DNA from 3 places in the Brenneria uluponensis genome. Region 2 is predicted to be linked to each of the others. Evidence: predicted binding sites of a transcription regulator. Region 2 holds the regulator's gene; each other region holds the start of a gene.
The links. Region 2 encodes CRP, which controls carbon source genes, mostly activating them, when cyclic AMP is high. Its sites were predicted from a motif close to ATGTGANNNNNNTCACAT; they were not measured.

Region 1 (5,818 bases), 1.4 Mb from region 2:
GGTGGTGAAGAACCAGTCATTGAATAACTGGCGGTAGTTATTCCAGCCCACCCAGTGATGGCTCGCGGAGGCATAATCGACATGGCTGAACGAATAGAGCAACATTTGTCCGATAGGGTAGAGCGTGAGCGCTGCCAGCAGTAACGTGGCGGGGAGCAGTAACAGCCAGCGCTGCCAGCGGGAATCAAAAAGCATGGAGTGTCCTTCAGCCATCAAATCACGGATACCGCCGGTTGAACTCGGCGGTTAGCCTGGGTGTCACACCTGCGCAGGCAGGAGTCCTGTTTCCACCGCAGTATTGCGTTTAACGCGATCCCCGCGTGGCAGGGATCGCGTTGTCGGCAGCGGCGGATTATTTCAGCGCCTGGGCAATTTTCTGGTTAGCTTGTTGCAGTGCGACCTGCGCTGGCATTTGATCCATCAACGCCAGTTGCAGATAGTCGCCCAGAATACTTTCTACTTCCTGCCAGTTACGGATCCGTGGGCGGGCTCTGCCCGCTTCCAGTGCGGTCAACTGTGCCGGATACCAGCGGTATTTCTGGATAATCTGCTTATCCTGATAAACACTGCGGCGGGTCGGCGGAAGTCCCAGTTCCAGCGCCAACGCTTTCTGATTTTCAGCACTGGTGAGGTAGGTCAGGAATTCTTGCGCCAGCTTGCTGTGTTGGCTGTTTTTGGTAATCGCCATCTGCCAGATGCCTAGCATAGGGGATGGGCCGGCAACCTGTCCGGGTGCCGGTTGTAATTCAACCTTACCTACGACCTTGGATTTGTCCGGGTTATCCAGCGCCGCCGCCCATGCCGGCCACACTTCAATCGCCATCGCTGCTTTACCTTGCTCCAGCGACTGACGGACATCGGCGGCGTTATAAACATCTACACCAGTTGGCGCGAACGCTTTTAACGCGATGAAGGTTTTCAGGGCTTGTAACGCCTGTGGGGAATCCAGCGCAGCTTTACCATCTTTAACCACTGCGCCGTTGTAGGCCCACAGAATAGGCATAAAACCAGAGACGATCGGGTTGCCTTTCATGCCGCGGAACACCACGCCGGATATACCGGGTTCCTGTTGTTGCAGGATTTTCGCACTGCTCAACACATCGTCCCAACTGGTGGGGGCTTTAAGCTGATGTTTGTCGAACAGATCCTTGCGCAGGGCAAACATTTCTACGTTACCGACTACCGGTAAACTGTATGCCGGGCCGGTTTTTTCCGGCACACGGGAGATGTCCATCACCGCCGGGATAAAGTCATTGCTCTGCATCTTTTTCGGTAGCGGTTGCAGCCAGCCGTTACCTGCAAACTCAGGACTCCAGGTATCGTCCATCAATACCAGATCGTAGGCTGATGCGTTTTCACGCATGGAGATGACCAGTTTTTCATACAGGTTGCCGTAGGGCAGCTTAAGCAGTTCAATCTGCTTGCCGGGGTGTTTCTGCTGGAAACGGGTCAGTGTGCTGTCGAGTGCTTTGCCATAAACGTCATCGCGGCCAGCGATGACCAAATCTGCTGCGTGGCCTATCAGGCTAAACAGCAGCCCGGAAGCGAGAATAAAACGTGAAAGTGGTTTCTTGCCAAACATAGTGAGCGCCTTTTTTCAGGAGTGCATACGTTTGCACAGGCGCTATCTTTGAGGAGGAAGATGACAAAATCATGAAAGGCAGATGAAGAGTCTGCGATGCGACAACTAAGCCGCTATAACCTGGCTATCGGCGTGTAGGGTATGGAGAATAAAGAACATGCGTTTGATGGCAAAGTGCAAGTAGCCGCGATAATGGGGAGAGAGTAAAGACGCTGCAAGTACATCTTTGTAAGCTTCAATCCGCGCCAGTATTGGCGCAGATGCATTACTCTTCTTTCCCATTATCACCGTTCTGACGCCATACATCGGTTAGCCAACAGTCTGGAACATCAGGTTTTTCTTGGCAGACGGCGGAAACTGATGAGCAACTGTAGCATGTTGATCAGTACCAGCAGAGCCGTCACCAAAAATACCCAGCGGTAGCCTACCATGGCGGAAATGCTGGAACCGAGCAGCGGGCCGACGACATTGCCCATATAGCCAAAAGACTGGTTATAACCAAAGATACGACCCGTTACCTGCTGGCTACTGTATTTAACCAGCAAGGTCTGTACAGCGGGCATCAGGGCACCGTCGGCGAACCCGAGCAGGAAGCGCAAAATACCCAACTGTGTGGCATTTTGCACGGAAGACATCAGGAAAAATAGCAAGGCACAGAAAATCAACGCGACAATCAGCACTCGCTGAGAACCAATTCTGTCACCTAACCGGCCGAGCCGGGGCGCTGATATCAATGCGGAAATACCTGGGACGGAGGCAATGACGCCACTGATAAAGGCAATATTATCAATACCGGGCGAGAGATTACGGATAAATAGCGTCAGAATAGGGCTGATCGAGCCGTTTGCCATCTGGATCATCATGGTGGTGAAGAACAAACTGATAATCAGCATTGGAAAAGGCAACGTGGAGAACACCGCCTTTCCACTTAGCCGGTCGGCTTTACTGACTTTGATAACACTCTCTTTGATAGCGAATAGCGTGATTAAAAAGCTGATGAACAACATGCCGCCAGTGACGAAGAATACCAGCCGTAGCCCGAGGTGATCCGCCATGAACCCCCCTAGCAGCGGGCCAATAATCACGCCAGAAACTTGCCCGGTGGAGAGTGTTCCCAGTGCCCAGCCGCTTTTGGTGCGTGGCACTTGCGAGGCAATCAACGCCATGGCATTGGGAATGAAACCGGATGTCAGGCCCATTGCCGCGCGCAGGAAAAACAGTTGCCAGACGTTGGTTGCCAAACCTTGTAGACACATGACGATCGCCATCCCCAGCGCGGCCCGCAACAGCATCAGCTTGCGGCCTTTACGATCAGCCAGACTTCCCCATAGCGGTGCGACAATGGCTGAAACCAGAAAGGATGAGCTGAAAACCAGACCAGACCAGAGATTCAGTGACGCATGATCAGTGACGCCAAGCTGTTCTATATACAGTGGTAGAAAAGGTAGGATCTGGCTCATTGCCATGCCGGTGAAAAAGCATCCTAGCCAGGCAGAGAAGAGATTGAGTTTCCATGTTTCCATAAGATAAGAATGGTAATGACTTAGGCGGCGAAGTACTAGTATGGCTGTTTTTATGTCATCGTGAAATGCTTTTATATATCAAAGAATAACGAAACAGGTTACATCAGTACGTTAAAACTTGTCTGATTTTAGGTCCTAAAAACCAGCATATGTCGCGTTATTAATACACCAGAAGATGAATACATGAATATTTTTGTGATGCATATCACAAAAATATTGTGGTGTTTATCAACATTCAGTAGAATATTTCACCGGTAAGTAACAAGACAACAACGTAAACCAAGGTAATCAACGTGCGTAAATTACTGAAAAAAATCCTGGCCGCTTATGTCAACGTCTATAAAGATGTTCCTCCTGGCGCCATGCATTAATATTTCTATGAAAAAGGCCGTTTAGCGGCCTTTTTTTGTGTTTTCTCGATTCTCACTTACAGTGCGTCAGCAATCGCTCTTCCCAATGATTCAGTATTGCCTTTCCCTCCCAGATCTCGCGTCAGTGGCGCCTGTTCCGGCCCTTGCGCCAGCACAGTTTCAATTGCTTTCAATACCGCTGCACCGGCATCGAAATGCCCTAAGTGTTCCAGCATCATCGCGCCACACCATATTTGACCAATCGGATTGGCAATGCCTTTCCCCGCGATATCCGGCGCTGAACCATGTACCGGTTCAAACAGGCTGGGAAAATTTCGGGCCGGGTTGATGTTGGCCGATGGTGCAATGCCAATGGTGCCGGTACAGGCCGGACCAAGGTCGGAAAGAATATCGCCAAACAGGTTACTGGCAACCACCACATCAAACCAGTCCGGATGCAGTACAAAGTTGGCGCTGAGGATATCGATATGGAATTTATCCACCGTGACCTGCGGATAGTTTTTCCCCATCTCTGCGACACGGCTATCCCAATATGGCATGGTGATAGCGATACCATTGGATTTGGTCGCCGATGTGAGGTGTTTTTTAGGACGACGCATCGCCAGCTCGTAAGCGAATTTCAGAATGCGATCAACCCCGACGCGGGTCATTACTGTTTCCTGTATCACTACTTCCCGATCAGTACCGGCGAACATCGTACCTCCAACGCTGGAGTACTCCCCTTCGGTATTCTCGCGCACGATATAGAAATCGATATCCCCCGGATGACGTCCGGCCAGTGGCGTTTTTACCCCCGGCATCAAGCGGCAAGGACGTAGATTGACGTACTGATCAAACTCGCGACGAAACAACAACAGGGATTGCCAGAGTGACACGTGGTCCGCTACCACTTCCGGCCAGCCAACAGCGCCGAAATAAATAGCATCAACGTCTTTCAGCAGGGAAAACCAGTTATCCGGCATCATTTTGCCATGCTTGAGATAGTAATCGGCGCTGGCGAAATCGAACCATTCCCATTGGATGTTCAAACCGAATTGTTGTGCGGCGCGATCCATCACCCGTACGCCTTCCGGCATGACTTCTTTGCCAATTCCATCGCCGGGAATAACAGCAATTTTGTAGTGAGGTGCAGACATCAGAGATTCCTGTGTGGTTGTACTAACGTAGGAACCAGTGTATTTACTCTGTCTTATGTAAACAATTCGCCTTATGAGCAAGTCATTGTTGAATTAAAGAGAAGAATGCATGAGTGCTATTGATGATCTGCTGTTTTTCAGTCGCATCGCGTTTCTTGGCAGCCTGACTGCCGTGGCACGGGAACAGGGCGTGTCACTGCCCGCAGTCAGTAAACGATTGACTCGGCTTGAACACCGTTTGGGTGTGCAGTTGATTCAACGAACGACCCGACGCCTGGATTTGACCCCGGAAGGACAACTTTATGCTGAAGGGGCGCTACCGATACTGAATGAGATTGAAGAGCTGGAAAGTGTGGTGGGCCGTAATCAACTGGCGTTACGCGGTAAGTTAACCATCAATGCCTCTTTTGGTTTTGGCCGACGGTATGTCGCACCACTGATTTCCTCCTTTTCCCAGCAGCATCCTGAACTGGAGATACAACTTCGGCTAGCGAGCTTGCCAGTAAACATGTTGGATGCCGGGGTTGATATTGATATCCGGGTGGGGGAGCCACCGGACTCCCGCTTGATTGCTCATAAACTGATGAGTAATCCCCGCATATTGTGCGCAGCACCTGCCTATCTTGAACGTGCCGGAACACCGACAACGGTAGCGGAGCTGGTTGCCCATAATTGCCTGGTGCTGCGTCAGTATGAGAGTGACTATGCGTTATGGCGTTTTTATCGGGACGGTGAGGAGCTGACACATCGTGCTTTCGGCAACCTTTCCAGCAATGATGGTGAAACGATTGTGCATTATGCGTTGGATGGGCAAGGTATTATCCTGCGCTCTTTCTGGGATGTGAAGGCTCATCTCGAACGGGGGGAACTGGTGGCGCTGCTGACGGATTTCAAAACGCCTGATGCGGATATTTATGCGGTTTATCAGCATCGCCGTCATGTACCGGTGCGTATTAATACGTTTATTCTCTACCTGAAGCAGCATTTGATGGTGAAAGGGGTAACTGAGGCAACTGATTAGACGCTATCCCCGTTTACACTGGAACATCCCAGGTTGTTGATATATTTTTTTATTGTTCTATCGCGTCATGCCCGGTATTGCACGGGCATGACTCAGTTTAACCGTAGGCGGAAAGGTTATACCCGTCATACTTCAAGTTGCAGGTGTGTTGGCTGCGTTCGTTCACCCGAATCACTTACCTGAGT
Region 2 (5,818 bases):
CGCCTTTGACGGGGAACGGATCACGCCGTTATCGCAACGGAATAAGATGGGGGATTAAACGGGGGAAAGTGGGAGCGAACGGATAATGCGTCATCCTATCCGGCATTTTCCCCCACTTCCCACGCATATATAGACGCGAAGTGGGGGAATAACTTAACTCACTAATAAATAATCACTTTTAATCTAGCCATGAAAATCAGGTGGGGGAAGCCGTGCTCCTTGAGCAAGTGGGGGAAAGGTGGGGGATGGTTTTCTGTTCCCGATCTGGTGAGTTATGGAAAAATCACCCACATAAGAAAGATGAGCGCCAGCCCCTCCCAAAAAAGGGGCTGGCGCGATGTGATGGGTTCCGCCGTATGGTCATAGGTATCTTTAGCGTTTTGTTAAAGTAAATTTCTTGTCATCCCTTTCATGCTGGAGACAGGTACAATGGCTTTTACCGCTTTAGCCCACAAGCATGTATCGAAAAAAATTGCGGGTATTCTTGCGGGTATAAAAAGAAAGATCAAATAACATTTTTATTATTTATCAATAAGTTAGGTTTGATATGCTGCTATTAATTGATAACTATGATTCCTTTACCTATAACCTGTATCAGTATTTCTGTGAGTTGGGTGAGAATGTGTTGGTAAAGCGCAATGATGAACTGCAACTAGCAGATATTGAACGGTTAGCACCGCAGAGACTGGTGATATCACCTGGTCCTTGCACACCGGATGATGCTGGCATCTCGCTGGCGGCTATCCGCCATTTTGCCGGTAGACTGCCGATTCTGGGGGTTTGTCTTGGGCATCAGGCGCTGGGGCAGGTGTTTGGCGCACGAGTGATCCGTGCCCGGCAGGTAATGCATGGCAAAACATCATTAATTCAGCATACCAATGTGGGGGTGTTTACCGGGTTGGCTCAGCCGTTGAACGTCACGCGTTATCATTCTCTGGTGATCGACAAGGCTTCTCTGCCTGACTGTTTCGAGATTACCGCCTGGAGTGAGCATCAGCAGGGAATAGATGAAATCATGGGCATTCGTCACCGTTCTCTGCCTCTGGAAGGGGTGCAGTTTCACCCGGAAAGTATCCTGAGCCAGCAGGGGCATCAGTTATTGAAGAATTTTCTTGGTTTATAGTCATATAGTGGATAATTTTCTTTTCCAGCAGATTAATGATTGCCTCGTTATGACTTTTTATGCATATTTATTGACTATATTTTCATTCAAGGTAGTGAGATATTGAGGCGGGGAAGCAGATGGCAACAGATAAAATGGCGGTAACAAGAGACACTCACAATAAAGTAATACTTCCGGTTTATGCACCAGCGCAGTTTGTGCCGGTTAAAGGCAAGGGAAGCCGGGTTTGGGACCAGCAAGGTAAGGAATATATCGATTTTTCCGGCGGGATTGCAGTGACAGCGTTAGGGCATTGCCATCCGGCGTTGGTTGAAGCACTCAAACAGCAGGGGGAAACCCTGTGGCATACCAGCAATGTTTTTACCAATGAACCGGCTTTGCGGTTGGCAAGCAAGCTTATCAATGCGACGTTCGCGGATCGGGTCTTTTTCGTTAATTCCGGTGCGGAAGCTAATGAAGCGGCTTTCAAGCTGGCTCGTCACTATGCCATCAAGCGTTACAGTCCGTACAAAACCAAAATCATCGCGTTCTATCATGCATTCCATGGCCGAACACTATTTACTGTGTCGGTGGGGGGGCAGGCGAAATATGCGGATGGTTTCGGCCCTAAGCCGGCAGATATTATCCATGTACCGTTTAATGATCTGGCCGCTGTCAAAGCCGTTATGGATGACCACACCTGCGCGGTGGTGTTAGAGCCGGTGCAGGGCGAGGGTGGTGTTATTCCTGCAACGCCGGAATTTATAAACGGTGTGCGGGCGTTGTGCGATCAATATCAGGCGCTGATGGTGTTTGATGAAGTTCAGTGTGGGATGGGACGCACCGGTAAACTGTTCTCTTATATGCATTACGATGTTCAGCCGGATATTTTGACTACGGCCAAAGCGTTGGGCGGTGGTTTTCCCATTAGTGCAATGCTGACCACCGAGGAAATTGCTTCGGTGATGACGGTGGGGGTTCACGGTACGACGTATGGCGGTAATCCGTTGGCCTGCGCGGTGGCGGAAGCGGCGTTGGATACGATTAATACGCCGGAGGTGCTGTCAGGTGTGGCCGAGCGTCACGATCGTTTTGTGGCGGCGTTGAATACTATTAATGCGGAGTTCGGCATTTTCGACGAAATTCGTGGTCAAGGACTGTTGCTGGGCGTGGCGCTAAAACCTGAATGGCAGGGTCGGGCACGGGATTTCCTGACTGCTTCTGCTGAGCATGGCCTGATGATTTTGGTGGCAGGGCCGGATGTGATCCGTTTTGTACCTTCATTAGTCATTGAACTGGCCGATATCGATCAAGGCATGGCGCTTTTCGCCAAAGCGGTGGCACAGGTCGTCAACGGTCAGTAAGCCGTCTTTAGACAAAACGAAAAGAGCGTGCTGTGGCACGCTCTTTTGTTATCTGATATGGGTTAGCGGGTGCCATAAACCACGATGGTTTTCCCATGGGCAGATATAAGATTTTGATCTTCCAACATTTTCAGTATACGGCCTACTGTTTCGCGGGAGCACCCCACGATTTGGCCGATTTCCTGGCGGGTGATCTTAATCTGCATGCCATCTGGGTGGGTCATGGCATCAGGTTGTTTGGCCAGATTAAGCAACGTCTGAGCAATACGACCTGTTACGTCCAGGAAGGCAAGATTGCCCACTTTCTCTGACGTTACCTGTAGACGGTTCGCCATCTGAGCAGATAATCGCATCAGAATGTCAGGGTTAACCTGAATCAGTTGACGGAATTTTTTATATGAAATTTCAGCAACTTCGCAGGCAGTTTTGGCTCTCACCCAGGCACTTCGCTCCTGGCCTTCTTCAAACAATCCGAGTTCACCAATAAAATCCCCCTGATTGAGATAGGAGAGAATCATTTCTTTGCCTTCTTCATCTTTGATCAGCACTGCGACAGCACCTTTCACGATGTAGTAAAGCGTTTCTGCTTTTTCACCTTGGTGAATAAGCGTGCTCTTTGATGGATACTTGTGAATATGGCAATGAGAAAGGAACCATTCAAGAGTCGGGTCTGTTTGCGGTTTGCCGAGAACCATTCGCTGTCATCCTCTGTTGTAATTCACTGCGCAAATCACAGGGTTCAGAGTTCCCTGTACGGCGTGATAACATAGTTATAATTCAAATTCCGTGTAGGCGGAATGACGTCAGGGAATATATTAGGTCTCTATCGAGTGACGTCATGATCTGCTTGTTTTTTTGCTTTGGCTCGAAATAAGCAGATTCAGGATTCGTTTGTAACACAGGTTGCACGTAGTGTCTTGTGTTGTCTCGCTTCAGCATGACTAAGCTCTGATTATCAGGCTTTTTTGTACATAAGCGATGTAATATTTCAAAAATAGTTGATTGAGGGTGAATTTATGCAGGCGCGAGTGAAGTGGGTTGAAGGCTTAACGTTTATCGGTGAATCTGCCTCCGGACATCAGGTATTAATGGATGGCAATGCCGGTGATAAAGCGCCAAGCCCGATGGAAATGGTGCTGATGTCTGTCGGTGGGTGTAGTGCTATTGATGTGGTTTCCATTCTGCAAAAAGGCCGTAATGATGTGGTGGACTGTGAAGTCCGGCTGACTTCGGATCGTAAAACCGATGCCCCTCGTTTGTTCACTGCCATCAATCTGCATTTTATCGTTACTGGTAAGGGACTGGCCGATAAGGTCGTGGAGCGAGCGGTTTCCCTTTCAGCTGAAAAATATTGCTCTGTCGCGTTGATGCTGGGTCAGGCGGTGGATATTACCCACAGTCATGAAGTGCGTGACGTGGCGTAGAGCTTTAATGACCGTGAGGTGGGTATATCTCACGGTTGTCAGTGGCACGCGCTGCTGTTCGAGGTGGCGCCGTAGTAAGTGCTGATGCTGATGTAGTGAACACGTAGTATCGAAAATGAGTGGTAGGCACCAAAATAGTGCATGTGATTATGATTCACTCTGGATGCCCAACGCGTCCATAAATAATTTTATGATCGTATTTATTCTTTTCCCTTTTTTGATAATAAAACAGAATCGGGTGAAAATGGTTAATGATTCTGAAGTAATAGGCCGTAGTAAATTTTGTTCAACATATCTTTCTGCATAATGGCAAGGGAGATAGCCAATAAAATGCCCAGTCAGAATGAGCATGGCGACAGATTCAATTTGCACCGCCTGAATATTGCTATTCTTGAAATTAAATACCTTATTTTTATGATGCATGCTGGCGTAACTATGATTAATGACTTTAGCATTTTTCAACATATCAATAGTGATATCCGAGTCATTTAAATGGAAGAATTCATGCTCGTTACTACAATATATTTGTGACTCTTCCTGATAGAGAAAATAATATTCAAACTCGCTTTTTTCTTCATAAACCGGAGCAATAGCGCAGGTTAATCGGCCTTCGTTTAATCCTCTCTCAAGATTGTCGAGCTGTTCCGTTTGAAGCCTGATGTTCAGTTTTGGTGCGACGTAAGCGAGTTGACGCACCGCTTTGGTGATGGGCGACTGACGGTCGGTGATGGTGTTATCAATCACACTGATATTGATTTCACCGAGGATTTCATTACGGCTACTTTGCAGACGATCGCGAAATTGATTGATGGAAGAAAATAGCTCCAACGTGGCCTGATAGACGATGCTGCCATATTCGGTAAGAAAGAAACCATCACGGCCACGGCTGCATAGTGTCATCCCAAGGCGAATTTCCAGATCAGAAACCTGTTTGCTTATTGCTGCCAATCCAATGTTTAATTCATGGCTTGCAGAAGTAAAACCTCCGGCTTCAACAACGCTTTTGAATACGCGTAATAGTTTTAAGTCCACATTATTGATGCTTATCTGTGAGCTTTCATTTTTTTCTGTCAGTAGGTTTCTGAAATCGGAAAGTTTACTTTCCATAATTGGTATTTACCTCCCGATGTTTTTTCAACAAATATGATGTTCGACGGATTTAATATTATTTGTTGAGATTCATCACTATCGGGCAATAAGCTTTTATTATTATAGAGCGATTCCCCAAATATAAAATTTCTTTCTTCATTTCATTCTCAGAAAAGAATAACGCATTCAATATGCCAGCATGAGGGTTGTTATGTCCAACAGTTCTGAGCTTCTTTGGGGAGCCCGTTTTAAAAGTGCGCCTGCGGCAGCACTGACCGCGTTATCCCGTTGTCCCGATAACTATTTTTCACTCACGCCTTACGATATTGCCGGGTGTCGTGCCCATGCTCATGAGTTGCAGCGTGCCGGATTACTTACGGATGATGAAACGATCAGAATGATCGCCGCCCTGGATACGTTGGACGACGAGTTCCGCCAGGGGACGCTCCAGCCTAGTCAGAATGATGAAGATGTTCATACGTTTATCGAACGGGAACTGGTGGTTCGTCTGGGCGAATTGGGTGGAAAACTGCGTGCCGGGCGGTCCCGGAATGATCAGACCGCGAATGATTTACGCCTGTATCTCCGTGATCATGGCCGTAAAATCGTTGCCGACCTGCTGCAATTGCAGTCGGCATTAATCAAACAGTCTGAGGCACATATACAGACTCTGGCGCCTGGGTTTACCCATTTGCAGCAGGCGCAGCCCATCGTTTTTGCTCATCAGTTGATGGCGCATGCCCAGGCTTTCTCCCGTGATATTCAGCGCATGCAGGATTGGGACACGCGTTGTGCATTATCTCCGCTGGGCGCGGCAGCCATGGCAGGCTCGGCTATTG
Region 3 (5,818 bases), 2.5 Mb from region 2:
ATTTAATGGTGTTAGCCGCCAGTCCGGCACAGGCGACCAGTTGGCCATCATGCCTGCCCACCACAAAGGTCTCAATGTCATTATCCATCCCCAGTTGGCAATGGGCCAGAAACTGACGCACAACCACGACATCCTGCGTATGGACGCCCACCTCAAGGGTGGTAAAAACAAGAGCCTCATCGGCATACATAACAGTAATCCTGCATATAGCTAAAGTAATTCAACATAAACGCTGACAGACGTCTTCGGGTCATCCCGAAGACTGATCCTCAGTGAGCCAGCGCAGCGGCGGGCATCGCTTTTGCCGGCCGGCTGGCTTCGGCGATGGTGTTACGTAAATGACCGACATTTTCAATCTCAACTTCGATGCAATCACCCGGTTTCATAAACAGCGGTGGCGTGCGTTTTTTACCTACGCCGCCAGGTGAACCGGTAATGATCACATCACCCGCGCTCAGGGCAGTGAAAGTGCTGATGTATTCAATCAGTTCGGCAATGGTATGGATCATGCTGCGGGTGTTGTCGTCCTGTACCATACGCCCATTCAGATAGGTGCGAATGGCCAACGCGTGCGGATCAGGGATTTCGTCACGGGTAGTCAGATACGGCCCGAATGCGCCGGTTTTCTGCCAATTCTTGCCAGCGGTAAACCAGCTGTGCTGCCAGTCACGAGCGGAGCCATCCATATAGCAGCTATAACCGGCGACGTGAGACAACGCCTCTGTACGGGAAATGTTCTGGCCATCTTTGCCAATCACAACGGCCAGTTCACCTTCATAATCAAATTCATTGGAGAAGGTTGGTTTGAGTACGTCGGTACCGTGGCCGGTCTGTGAATCGGCAAAGCGGACAAACAGGGTCGGTGCCGGGTTCAGTTCATTGAACTCTTTACGTTTTTCGGCATAGTTCATCCCGACGCACAAGATTTTGGACGGTGTCACAATCACGGGTAAGAAGGTAACGTCCGACACTGACACATCCGGTGTGGCATGGATAAATTCAGCCGCCTCGTGCAGGGCGTCACCCGCCAGCAGCGCTTTCAAATCTGCATAGCGCTGACCGAGTTTGCTGCCCAGGTCGATTAAGCCAGCCGGGGTGTAAATCCCGTAACTGTTTTTGCCGTTATAGCGATAGCTTGCAAGTTTCATAATAATTCCCGGTTAAAATGAAACTGCGGTGATTTGCAGTTTCATCTTTTTACTTAACAAAACATCAGACCAAAAAGTTGCCCAGAATCAGTAGTGCCAGAGAGACATTGATAGCCCCGCCGATACGAGTGGCAATCTGTGCGAAAGGCATCAGCACCATACGATTACCGGAAGTCAGGATAGCAACGTCGCCGGTACCACCCTGTCCACTCTGACAACAGGAGACAATGGCAACATCAATCGGGTGCATACCAATTTTTTTACCAACAAAGAAGCCGGTAGCGACCAGAGCGCCCACAGTGGAAACGATAACCAGCAGATTGGAAATGGTGAACGCATTCACCAACTCCTGCCATGGTGTAATCGCCACACCCACCGCGAACAGAATCGGGTATGTCACTGACGTCTGGAAAAATTTATAAACGACCTGTGAGCCTTCCTGAATACGCGGAGAGGCACCGTGAGCCAATTTGATCAATACCGCGATAAACAACATGCCCACTGGCGCCGGCAGACCGATCAGTTTGTTACCCAGCATACCTACCATGTACAGCAGTACCGCCAGCAGAGCGCCGGTAGCTATGGTAGTCACATCGGTTTTACCACTGGTTAACGCCGTCAAAGACGTGGGAATACTGCCTGTTGCATTACCTTTGTTCGGCATCAGTTCGCCTTCACCGGTCAGGTGCGGATAACGTTTACCCAACTGATTCAAACAGCCGGCGATGATGATAGCGGTCAGACTACCCAACATCACGATAGGCAGAATACGGCCCAAGGCGACACCTTGTTCCATATGCAGCAAGGTGGCATACCCCATCGACAGCGGAATGGCGCCTTCACCCACCCCACCAGCCATGATCGGCAACACCAGGAAGAAAAAGATATGGAACGGATTCATACCCAACGCCATACCGACGCCCATACCCACCAGCATACCGACCACTTCGCCACACACCATGGGGAAGAAAATACGCAGGAAACCCTGAATCAAGGTCTGCCGGTTCATGCTCATGATGCTGCCGACGATAATGCAGCAGATGTAGAGATACAGAATGTGGGTGGATTTATAGAACTGGGTAGTAGACTGAACAATGGTGTCCGGTAACAGGCCGTAATGCACCATTGCAGAAGGAATAAAGGTAGCGCAGATCGCTGCTGCCCCCATTTTACCCACGATAGGTAACCGTTTACCGAACTCGCCGCAGGCAAAACCAAAAAACGCCAGTGTTGCAACCATCACGACGATGTCGCTAGGCAGTTTCCCATTCAGACAATCAATTCCGATTAACGCACCAGCTAATAAAAATAGCGGTACCGGAATAATACCTACTTTATAGGTATCCAGAATGTGCCACCATTTTTCTTTTAATGATAATGAAACCTTTGCCGAGGCCTCATCTTTCACAACAATATACGAATCATCAGTGGTACTCATAACCTTCTCCCCTTGTTATTTTCCTGGGCATAGTAGGAGGTCAATGGCTATTATTATGTGATAATCATCAAATTAAAAAACGAGTTTTAATGGCACTTATGATTTTTATGGTTTTTATTAAAAAGTCATTTAAAAACAATGAATTAATAAAACAAAATTCATGCAGAAACTTTAAAAACTTTATGGTTTTTATGGTGTTAATTAGGCGTTTTATAATAATTTATTTTTATGTTGTGAAAAGGTAATTAACTTGTTTATCAAGACGGTTAATTTGGTCTAAATGTTACTAATAATAAATAACAAAAAAACACACGATTTAAAACTTTATCGCGTAGCGGCTCACAAGATTATATTCACCTCCCCTTCTTCTACTCCATTCATGATAAATTATCCACTCCAGCACAGATTGATTTGACGGCTTTTTAACGACGATGAAATACAGACTCACTTTCCATATCAAGTTGTTCATTTACTTGATTATTTTCTTCTCGGTACTGTTATTGATGGTAGGTGGCTACTACTATTACTCGGTGGACAAACAACTTTATACCGAGTTAGGTAATCGTGCCCAGGTGCAGGCACGGGAGATCGCCATCATTCCGTCGCTAATTGACGCCGTAAAAAAACGGGATATTGCCGCCATCCGCACGCTGGGTAATAAGCTAAAACAGCGCAGTGACGCCAGCTTTATCGTTATCGGCGATCAGCACGCCATACACCTGTACCATTCCGAAGATCCCGCGGCGCTGGGTAAAAAAATGGTCGGCGGAGACAATAAGGATGTGCTGGCGGGGAAAAGCATTATTTCATTGCGACGTGGTGGTATCGGCATTTCTTTGCGCAGCAAGGCGCCGATCATGGATGGAAACACCGTGATTGGTATCGTTTCCGTGGGTTACCTGAAAAGCCACATTGATAACCTGACACTCGGTAAAGTCGGCCACGTTCTGTTAGTCATTCTGTCCTTGCTGCTAGCGCTGTTCTGTTTTTCCTGGTGGTTCTCACGCAATCTGAAAAAACAGATGTTCGGGCTGGAGCCTCTGGAGATCCGCCTGCTGGTCCGGCAGCAAAAAGCGCTGTTGGAGTCCATTTACGAGGGCGTGATCGCCATTGATAAACAACATCGTATTGCCGTGATTAACCACGCAGCCAAAGAGTTGCTGGGGCTGGACGGACCATCTTACAAATTGCGTGGCAAACCGATTGAAGAAGTGATTAAATCCGTTCCCTTTTTTGCCAATGAGGACATGTGGGTGACGGACACGCACGACGAAATCTGTCGTTTCAACCATATTACGGTGATTGCCAGCCGGGTACGTATCATGCTGAAAGATGAGCTACAGGGTTGGGTCATTAGTTTCCGTGACAAAAACGACATCCACAGTCTCAGTCTGCAATTGAGCCAGGTAAAGCGCTACGCCAACAGTCTGCGTATTTTGCGCCATGAACAACTCAACTGGACGGCCACGCTAGCCGGATTATTACATCTGAAACGCTATGATGAAGCGGTGCAATATATTGAAGCGCAATCAGAAAGCGCCCAGGTGGTACTGGATTTCGTTTCGCGTCGTTTCTGTTCCCCCGCGCTCTGTGGTCTGCTACTGGGGAAATATGCCAGCGCGCATGAAAAAGGCATCGAACTACTGTTTGACCCACGCTGCCAGTTGAATGGAATTCCCGCCGCACTCAATGAAACCGAACTCATGTCGATTATCGGCAATTTGATCGATAATGCAGTGGAGGCCACACTAACCTGCCAGGAAGCCCATTATCCTGTTGAAGTTTACATTCATGACGGTGAGCAGGAACTGGTGATTGAAATTGCTGATCAGGGAGCAGGTATTGACCCAAATATCGCCGAACGGATATTTGAAATGGGTGTCACCAGTAAGTTGGAAGGCGATCATGGATTGGGTCTGCATCTGGTAGCCAGTTATGTTAATCAGGCTCACGGGGTGATTGAGGTTTCCGCCAACCAACCGCACGGAGCAATTTTTTCCATTTTTATTCCCAAAAATTCTTCCTTTAATCAACCTACAGAGACTCACAGGGATTCAGAGCACCATGCCTATTGATAATTTCAACGTCTTGATCGTTGAAGATGAAAACAAGCTGGCGACTATCCAAGCTGAATTTATCGAAAAAAACTTTAACATGCGGGTGGTCGGCATTGCCGCCACCTTATCCGAAGCAAAACGGTTGTTACAACTGTACAAGCCACGATTGATTTTGCTGGATAATTATCTGCCGGATGGTGAAGGTGTATCACTCATTGAAAGCGAATTGCTGAAAGGCATGAACTGCTCGGTTATTTTTATCACCGCCGCCAGTGATATGAACACCTGCGCGCAGGCTATCCGCTGCGGAGCGTTTGATTACATCATCAAACCTGTCTCTTACCCGCGTCTGCGTTCGTCGTTAGAGCGTTTTATCCAGTTTGTGAAAACCCAGCACACTTACAAAATCGTCGACCAGCAAAATGTGGATGTGCTTTATCAGCTTCAGGCGTCGACCGTACCAAATGGCCCCGGCAGCAAAGGCATTGAGGAAAATACCCTGAATCTGATTCAGCAGATCTTCCTCAATGAGTCGGAAACGCTATTCTCCGTTGATGATGTGGTCGATAAAACCGGACTGAGTAAAACCACTGCCCGCCGTTATCTCGAATTTTGCGTGGAAAACCAGTTTCTGGAAATCGAAATGCGCTATGGGAAAATCGGTCATCCACGGCGACTGTACCGCAAGAAAAACACGGATTGAACGGTTTTTTCTCGCCGTACGATACCTGCAAACGTATCGGAACCCTGCGTGGTAAAACCTGAACCCACGCAGGAAATAACGTCATCAAGCGTCATTTAACGCTGACTTTTCCTTACGCTTTCTTAGGCAGTAATACATACGCGATAATGGGTTCTATCTTTTGCGGTGCCTGTAACCAGCCATTGAATACGTTACCAATCCCTTTCGTTTTATAGGTCGCATCGCAACTTGCCGAGGTCCCCGTTATCCCCAGACCGTATGTACCGCCACCTTCCGCTTTAATTTGACAGTGGTGTTTAGTCGTGAAGTCATCGTATAACCAACCAGGCTCAATGGTACTGAACAGAATCATTACACCAGGATCTTTAATCGTCAGATAGCTCGCGGAATAATCATATTTCGGCGCAATACCGCAGAAACTTTCCTGGGAAACACAGGGTATTATTTTATATCCATTGGTATCAAATTGCTT

Region 1: a site for CRP is predicted at 3,299-3,316, ahead of azuC (stress response protein AzuC). Genes of this name have one in related genera too.
Region 3: a site for CRP is predicted at 2,642-2,659, ahead of RS889_RS13595 (2-hydroxycarboxylate transporter family protein). Genes of this name have one in related genera too.

Annotation. Positions count from the first base shown of each region.
Region 1 covers NZ_CP135917.1:4,010,108-4,015,925, reverse strand. The annotation lists gene RS889_RS18595 (carbohydrate ABC transporter permease) at 1-195, opposite strand, end outside; gene RS889_RS18590 (ABC transporter substrate-binding protein) at 353-1,582, opposite strand; gene RS889_RS18585 (hypothetical protein) at 1,688-1,864, opposite strand; gene RS889_RS18580 (multidrug efflux MFS transporter) at 1,912-3,105, opposite strand; gene azuC (stress response protein AzuC) at 3,399-3,476, shown strand; gene RS889_RS18575 (tartrate dehydrogenase) at 3,533-4,612, opposite strand; gene RS889_RS18570 (LysR family transcriptional regulator) at 4,722-5,633, shown strand.
Region 2 covers NZ_CP135917.1:360,056-365,873, forward strand. The annotation lists gene RS889_RS01700 (helicase RepA family protein) at 1-58, shown strand, start outside; gene RS889_RS01705 (aminodeoxychorismate synthase component II) at 548-1,123, shown strand; gene argD (bifunctional acetylornithine/succinyldiaminopimelate transaminase) at 1,243-2,466, shown strand; gene crp (cAMP-activated global transcriptional regulator CRP) at 2,529-3,161, opposite strand; gene RS889_RS01720 (OsmC family protein) at 3,483-3,890, shown strand; gene RS889_RS01725 (LysR family transcriptional regulator) at 4,038-4,997, opposite strand; gene argH (argininosuccinate lyase) at 5,191-5,818, shown strand, end outside.
Region 3 covers NZ_CP135917.1:2,897,401-2,903,218, forward strand. The annotation lists gene citC ([citrate (pro-3S)-lyase] ligase) at 1-190, opposite strand, end outside; gene RS889_RS13590 (fumarylacetoacetate hydrolase family protein) at 270-1,148, opposite strand; gene RS889_RS13595 (2-hydroxycarboxylate transporter family protein) at 1,213-2,586, opposite strand; gene RS889_RS13600 (ATP-binding protein) at 3,018-4,661, shown strand; gene RS889_RS13605 (response regulator) at 4,651-5,346, shown strand; gene RS889_RS13610 (hypothetical protein) at 5,459-5,818, opposite strand, start outside.